2 regions of the Baekduia sp. Peel2402 genome follow, and region 1 is predicted to be linked to the other one. Evidence: riboswitches for the same ligand, from Rfam matches in the RefSeq annotation. Region 1 holds a riboswitch; the other holds the start of a gene.
What was found. A riboswitch is a leader RNA that binds a small molecule or an ion and turns the genes downstream of it on or off. The one in region 1 is predicted to bind cobalamin.

Region 1 (3,393 bases):
ATCGCCCCAGCCGCGGGCACCTGGAAGATCCGGTCGCTCGACGGCCGCGCGATCAAGTCGGTGGGGTCGGCCAACGCGCTGCCCGAGCCGTCGGTCCAGGTCAAGCACGACAAGAAGCGCAAGCGCCTGACCTGGGCGCTGCGCGCGATCAAGGGCCAGTCGATCAAGCTGGTCGAGACCAACGCCGACGGCAAGACGCGCCGCGTCCTCAAGACCACCAACAAGGCCAAGGGCACGCTGAACTACAAGCCCACCGCCGGCGCGACGAAGATCGTCGTCGAGGTGACCCAGAACGGCCTCCCGCGGGAGAGCAAGACGGTGGTGAAGCTCACCGCCGCCAAGAAGTAGGGGAGACGGCGGCGGCTGCGCGATGGTTGATGCGAATTCCCGTGGTCGTGCTCGCACGCCCGGCGGCGCTGGGCGCCACGCGATCCCTTGCCGATCCAACCAGGATCGGCTGCGGAATCGCGCGACGCCCAGCATCCACCGTGCGCACGATCACGACCACGGTCTATTTCGCATCAACCATCTAGGGCTGCAAATGCGAGCTGTCGTTGAAGCTGCGCAGCAGCCAACGGCCGTCGCCGAAGACCACCAGCCGGGAGATCGACGTGTTCTCGGCGTGGACGAAAGCCAGGCGTGGCGCGCCCGTGGCCTGCCGGGCCAGCTCGCCGATGACGCCGCCGTGGACGACCGCGGCGGCGACGCGGCCCGGGCCGGTCTCGGCCACGACGCGCAGCAGGCCGGCGCGGACGCGGTCGGCGAACGCGTCCATGTCCTCGGCGCCGGGGATCACGTCCCAGCGCTGCTCCTCGAAGACCTTGGCGAAGATCGGGTCGCCGTTGGCGGCCCGCACGCGCATCTCGCCGCCTTCCCACTCGCCGAGGCGGACCTCCGCCAGCTCGGGGATCACGGTCGGCTGGAGGCCCGTCGCCTCGATCAGCGGCGCCGCGGTCTGCGCGGTGCGTTGCAAGATGGTGGTGAACAGCGTGTCGGGCGGCGACTGCGCCAGCCGCGCGCCGACCAGCCGCGCCTGCTCCTGGCCGATCTCCGACAGCGGTGGGTTGCCGTGGCCCTCGATCATCTCGAAGGACTCGCCGGGGACCGCGTCCTGCGACGCGCCGTGGCGGACGAGGAGGACCTCGGTCGCGTTCTCGGGGAGGGACCATGCCCGCTGGGGGTATCGCTTCGGCTCGCTCATCTGCTCTGCACCTTGCCAGACGGACGGGGCGTGGTACTGTCCGCGCCGTCTTTGCGATGGAGCGGGAAGTCGGTGAGAGTCCGACGCGGTCGCGCCACTGTGACCGGAGGCGTACATGTTGATGTACGCACTCCGGCAAGCCAGGAACTTAACCCGGCCATCGCACTTCACCCCACGATGACGGGACGCGAAATCCCGGGGAGGTTCCTCCGTTGGTCGACCCCGCAGCACCCCTTTCGCGCCGGCTGGCGTGAGCCTCCGGGTCCTCTTCATCTGCCACGCGGCGACGGCCGACACCCGTCGCGCGGCGTTCGGCGGCGACGGCCCGCTGCTGGAAGGTGCCGCGCGCCGCGTCGGCGACCTGGCCGCGCACCTGCCCAAGGCGCGCGCGGTCCTGCGCAGCGACGCCCGCTGCACGCGGGAGACCGCCGACGCGCTCGGACTGGGGGAGACGGCCGCCTTCGACGCGGGCGTCGCCGACTGGGACTTCGGCTCCTGGGGCGGGCGCGCGCTGGCCGACGTCGAGGCGTCCTCGCCCGACGCGCTGCTGACCTGGCGCTCGGATCCCGCGTCCGCGCCGCACGGGGGCGAGTCGCTCGTCGCGCTGCTCGCCCGCACCCGTGCGTGGCTCGACGCCCTCGACGGCGACGGCGTTCGCATCGCGGTCACGCACCCGTCGGTCATCCGCGCTGCTGTGGTCTGCGGCCTCGAGGTCCCCGAAGAGGCCTTCTGGACGATCGACATCGCGCCGATCTCCGTCACCGAGCTGCGCCGCCGCGGCACCCGCTGGCGCGTCGCCCGGATCAACTGGGAGCCGGCGCTCTACCGCGACCCGCGTCCGCGGCCGGCGCCCAAAGCGGCGGTGCCGGGATGAGCGCGCGCGTCGCGATCTCGTTTCTCACCGTGATCCCAGCGGGCGGCAGCGCCTCCGGGGAGACGTGGCTGTCTCGTGCTGCGGTGTGGTTCCCGTTCGTGGGGGCCTTGGTCGGCGCGGGCGCGGCGGGCGTCGTCCTGCTCGCCGACGTCGCCGGGCTGTCGTCCGCGGTCGGCGGCGCGCTGGCGATCGTCTTCGCGATCGTCGTCACGCGCGGCCTGCACGAGGACGGCCTGGCGGACACGGCCGACGGCCTCGGTGTCCACGGCACGCTGGAGCGGCGGCTGGCGGCGATGAAGGACTCGGCCGTCGGCGCGCACGGCGCGCTGGCGATGGCGTGCGCGCTGCTGCTGGCCGCGTTGTCGCTCGCCACGCTCGACGCCGAGCACGCGGCGCGCGCGCTGGTCGCCGCGCACGTGCTCTCGCGTGCCGCGATGGTCGTCGCCGCGGCGGCGCTGCCGAACGCGCGCGCTTCCGAGGGGCTCGGCCGCTCGCTTGATGTCGCGCCGCTCGTCGCGCTCGCCGCCGTCGTCGTCGCGGCTGCCGCGACGGTCGCGCTCGGCGGCGCGGTCGCGCTGGCTGCTGCCCCCGTCGCGCTCCTCGCCGCCCTCGCCATCCAGCACCGCGCCTTCGGCGGCCGCACCGGCGACACGCTCGGCGCGACGGGCAAGCTGGTGGAGATCTCCGCCCTGGTCGCGCTCTCGGGAGCGTGGTCATGACCGGCGCGCTCCTGGTCTGCGGCACCGCGTCGGATGCCGGCAAGTCGCTGGTCACCGCCGGCATCTGCCGCTCGCTCGCGCGGCGCGACATCTCCGTCGCCCCGTTCAAGGCCCAGAACATGGCCAACAACTCGGCGGTCACCGCGTCCGGCGCGGAGATCGGCCGCGCGCAGGCGATGCAGGCCGCCGCGTGCGGGATCGAGCCCGAGGCGGCGATGAACCCCGTGTTGATCAAGCCCGCGGGGGACACGTCCTCGCAGGTCTTGTTGATGGGCAAGCCGTTCGCCGACGCGACCGCGCGCTCTTACCAGGCGCTGAAGGCCAAGCTCGAAGCGCCGACGCTCGCCGCGCTCGACACGCTGCGGGAGCGCTTCGACGCGGTGATCTGTGAGGGCGCCGGCTCGCCGGCCGAGATCAACCTCCGCGCTCGCGACCTGGCGAACATGGGGCTGGCACGCGCCGCGGACCTGCCCGTCCTGCTGGTCGGCGACATCGACCGCGGCGGCGTCTTCGCCTCGCTGGTCGGCACGCTCGCGGTGCTCGACGCCGAGGACCAGCGCCACATCGCGGCGTTCCTCATCAACAAGTTCCGCGGCGAC
Region 2 (3,393 bases), 420 kb from region 1:
GAGCCCGTCGCGGTCGCGCAGCGGGGTCTCGCGCAGCGAGGGGACCAGGCCGGGGACGGGAAGCGCCATCTTGCGTTCGGGTTCGCCTCAGCTTCCCTTGATCCTGCCTGGGTACGGTGAGACGGACCGATGTTGCGCCGCCCCGGACCTCCGCTCGCTCTTGCCGCCCTCGCCGCCGTCGCGCTGGCGATCACCGGCGTGCTCGCAAAGCTGATCCCGGTGACCAAGCAGGGCGACGGCCACGCGCTCAACGGCTTCGTGGAGCTCAACCGCCCGCAGCTGACGCCGCTGCTCGACGTCGTCGCCCACTCGGCCAACCCCGGGCCGTACGCGATCGCCGCGATCGTCCTGGCGCTGGTGGCGCTCGCGCGCGGGCGCGCGCGAGTCGCGATCGCCATCCCCGTGCTCTTCGTGCTGACCGGCGCGACCACCGAGGCGCTCAAGCACGTCCTGGCCTCGCCGCGCTACGACGAGTGGCTCGGGCCGTTCGCGCAGGTCGGCGCGGCGTCGTGGCCGTCGGGCCACTCGACCGCGGCGATGACGATGGCGCTCTGCGCGGTGCTCGCCGCGCCGCCGCGGCTGCGGCCCACGATCGCCGCGATCGGCAGCGCCTACGCGGTCGCGGTTGCCTACTCGATCCTCACGCTCGGCTGGCACTTCCCGTCCGACGTCTTCGGCGGCTACCTCGTCGCCTCGATCTACGTGCTGTTGGCGATCGCCACGATCAACGCCAGCGAGGCCCGCTGGCCGAGCCGAGCGGGCGCCGAGGCGGCGACGCGTCCCGGCGACGGCATCGGCGCGATCATCGTCGGCCTGGTCGTCGCGGCGGTCGTAGGCGGCGCGCTGCTGGCGCGCCCGCATCAGCTCCTGGGCTACGCGGCCTCGCACACGACGTTCACGTTCGGCGCGCTGGCGATCGCCGCGCTGGCCGCGCTGATCGCGGGCGGGATGGCGATCGGGTTCCGCAGCGCTCCGCCCGTGGCGCGCCCGCATCAGCGTGCAGGCGTCTAGGACTTGGTCGCGCCCGGCTCCCAGAGCGGCTCGTCGCCGCCGTTGGCCGCGCGGCTGAGGATGAACAGCAGGTCGCTGAGGCGGTTGAGGTAGCGGACGACCTCCGGGTTGCCGTCTTCGACGAGGATCGCGCGGCGCTCGGCGCGGCGGCAGATCGTCCGGCAGACGTGCAGGTGCGCGGCGGCGGGCGTGCCGCCGGGGAGGACGAACGACTTCAGCGGCTTGAGCGTCGCGTTGACCTCGTCGCAGGCGCCCTCCAGCCACGTCGTGTAGCCCTCGTCGACGCGCAGGCGCGCGCGCTCGCCGCCGTGCGGGACCGCCAGATCGGCGCCGACGTCGAAGAGGTCGTTCTGCACGCGGCGCAGCCACGTCGCCTGCTGCTCGGGCAGGTCCGGCAGCGTCAGCGTGACGCCGAGGTAGGCGTTGAGCTCGTCGACCGCGCCGTAGGCCTCGATCCGCGGGTGCGTCTTGGGCACCCGCGACATGTCGCCGAGGTGGGTCTCCCCGCCGTCGCCGAGCTTGGTGTAGATCCGCGTGAGGTTGACCGTCATCTCACCGGGGAGGCTACCGGTGGCGCTGCGGCGGTACGATCGGCGTTCAATAAGGGTCGGTGGCCAAGGGAAGCCGGTGCGAGACCGGCGCGGACCCGCCACTGTGACCGGGCGAGAGCCTCACCGCACCGCGTGCGTGCCGCACGCGAGCCACTGGACCAACGGGTTTGGGAAGGCGCGGAGGAGGCGGTCCGGAAGCCAGGAGACCTGCCTCCGACCATCAAGGACATCAACACGCCCTCGCGGCAAGGGGTGGTTCCCGCATGAAGCAGAAGACTCTCGGCCTTTTCGTGGCCGGCATCGCGCTCTTTGGAGCGACAGCAGGTCCGGCTTCGGCCGCCAAGGTCTCCGTCGAGATCGAAGGCCAGAACGTCGTCCAGGCGCCCACGGTCGTCGACACGGCCGCCTCGGTCAGCAAGCCCGGCGGCGTCAGCTGCACGGGCGCCGTCCCGTTCACGGCGCTGGAGCCGGCGGTCGCCGGCGACTGGGACGGCCCGTCGTTCGCGGTGACGCGCATCAAGAGCGAGAGCTGGCCGTTCGCCAGCGGTCAGCCGTCGTGGTCGGTCTACGTCAACGGCCAGTTCGACAACGACGGCGGCTGCTCGCACGCGCTCAACGACGGCGACAAGGTCCTGTTCTGGTGGTCCAACGCGTTCGCGTCCACCGGCTACGACGAGCCGACGCTGCTCGACGCGCCCACCAGCGCCAAGCCGGGCGTGGCGTTCACGGTCACCGCCAAGGACACGACCACGACGTTCGACGGCAACTTCATCGGCACCACGACGACCGCGCCGTCGTCGGGCGCCACCGTCACGGGCGGCACCGCGCCGGTCACGACGGGTGCCAACGGCACGGCGCAGGTCACGGTCGCGGCCGGTCCGTACACGCTGGTCGTCAAGCAGGGCAACCGCGCCCCGGCGCGCGTCGCCGGCTGCGCGAGCACCGGCAGCGACGGGTTCTGCGGAACCACGAAGGTCGGCGGCACGACCATCGCGACGGTGACGCCGGCGCCGGCGCCCTGCGTGACCAACGGCCACGACGGGTTCTGCGGCACCAAGGACACGGTTCCGGCCTACGCGAAGGTCACCGCGGTCAGCGAGGGCAAGAAGTACGCCAAGGGCAAGGGCCCGCGGCAGCTCGGCGGCACGGTCGAGGCGGACGGCTCCGGCATCGCCGACGTGCGCCTGCGCCTAACGCGCAACGACCAGGGCAAGTGCTCCACCTACGACGGCAAGACCGAGAAGTTCAAGACCATCAAGAAGTGCGGCGCCGAGCGCGGCGTCTGGTTCTCGGTCGGCACGAGCGCCGACTGGTCCTACCTGCTGCCCTCCAAGCTCGCGCGCGGCCGCTACGTGCTCGATGTGATGGTGGTGGACAAGGCCGGCAACAAGACGAGCCAGCTGGCCCGCGGGACGTCGCGCGTGGTGTTCACCGTTGCATAGCGCGGCCCGCGCCCGGCTCGTCGCGCCCCTCGCCGCCGCGGTGCTCGCGGCGGCGCTGGGCGGCTGCGGCCTGGGCGCGGGCCCCAAGGCGGGGGACACGCAGTTGCTGGTGTCCAAGGACTTCGGCGCCGAGCCGGTCGTCCAGTCCGACACGCCCAAGACCGGCGGGTCGGACACCGTCATGCGGTTGTTGCAGCGCAACGCGCCCAAGGTGCAGACGCGCTTCGGCGGCAACTTCGTGCAGTCGATCGACGGCGTCGCCGGCGGCCAGCGCGACGGCAAGTCGGTCGACTGGTTCTTCTACGTCAACGGGATCCTGTCCGGCGAGGGCGCGACCGCGGTGAAGGTCCACCAGGGCGACCGCGTCTGGTGGGACTGGCACGACTGGG

Region 2: linked by a shared signal. The riboswitch ahead of ACT01A_RS05310 (Ig-like domain repeat protein) and the one ahead of ACT01A_RS07370 (histidine phosphatase family protein) in region 1 are both predicted to bind cobalamin.

What each region holds. Positions count from the first base shown of each region.
Region 1 covers NZ_CP199582.1:1,492,196-1,495,588, reverse strand. Annotated here, with positions in the region: gene ACT01A_RS07380 (PKD domain-containing protein) at 1-348, shown strand, start outside; gene ACT01A_RS07375 (histidine phosphatase family protein) at 530-1,201, opposite strand; cobalamin riboswitch at 1,216-1,377, shown strand; gene ACT01A_RS07370 (histidine phosphatase family protein) at 1,452-2,075, shown strand; gene ACT01A_RS07365 (adenosylcobinamide-GDP ribazoletransferase) at 2,072-2,794, shown strand; gene ACT01A_RS07360 (cobyric acid synthase) at 2,791-3,393, shown strand, end outside.
Region 2 covers NZ_CP199582.1:1,071,147-1,074,539, reverse strand. Annotated here, with positions in the region: gene ACT01A_RS05325 (hypothetical protein) at 1-69, opposite strand, end outside; gene ACT01A_RS05320 (phosphatase PAP2 family protein) at 130-1,011, shown strand; gene ACT01A_RS05315 (cob(I)yrinic acid a,c-diamide adenosyltransferase) at 1,008-1,562, opposite strand; cobalamin riboswitch at 1,606-1,791, shown strand; gene ACT01A_RS05310 (Ig-like domain repeat protein) at 1,826-3,004, shown strand; gene ACT01A_RS05305 (DUF4430 domain-containing protein) at 2,997-3,393, shown strand, end outside.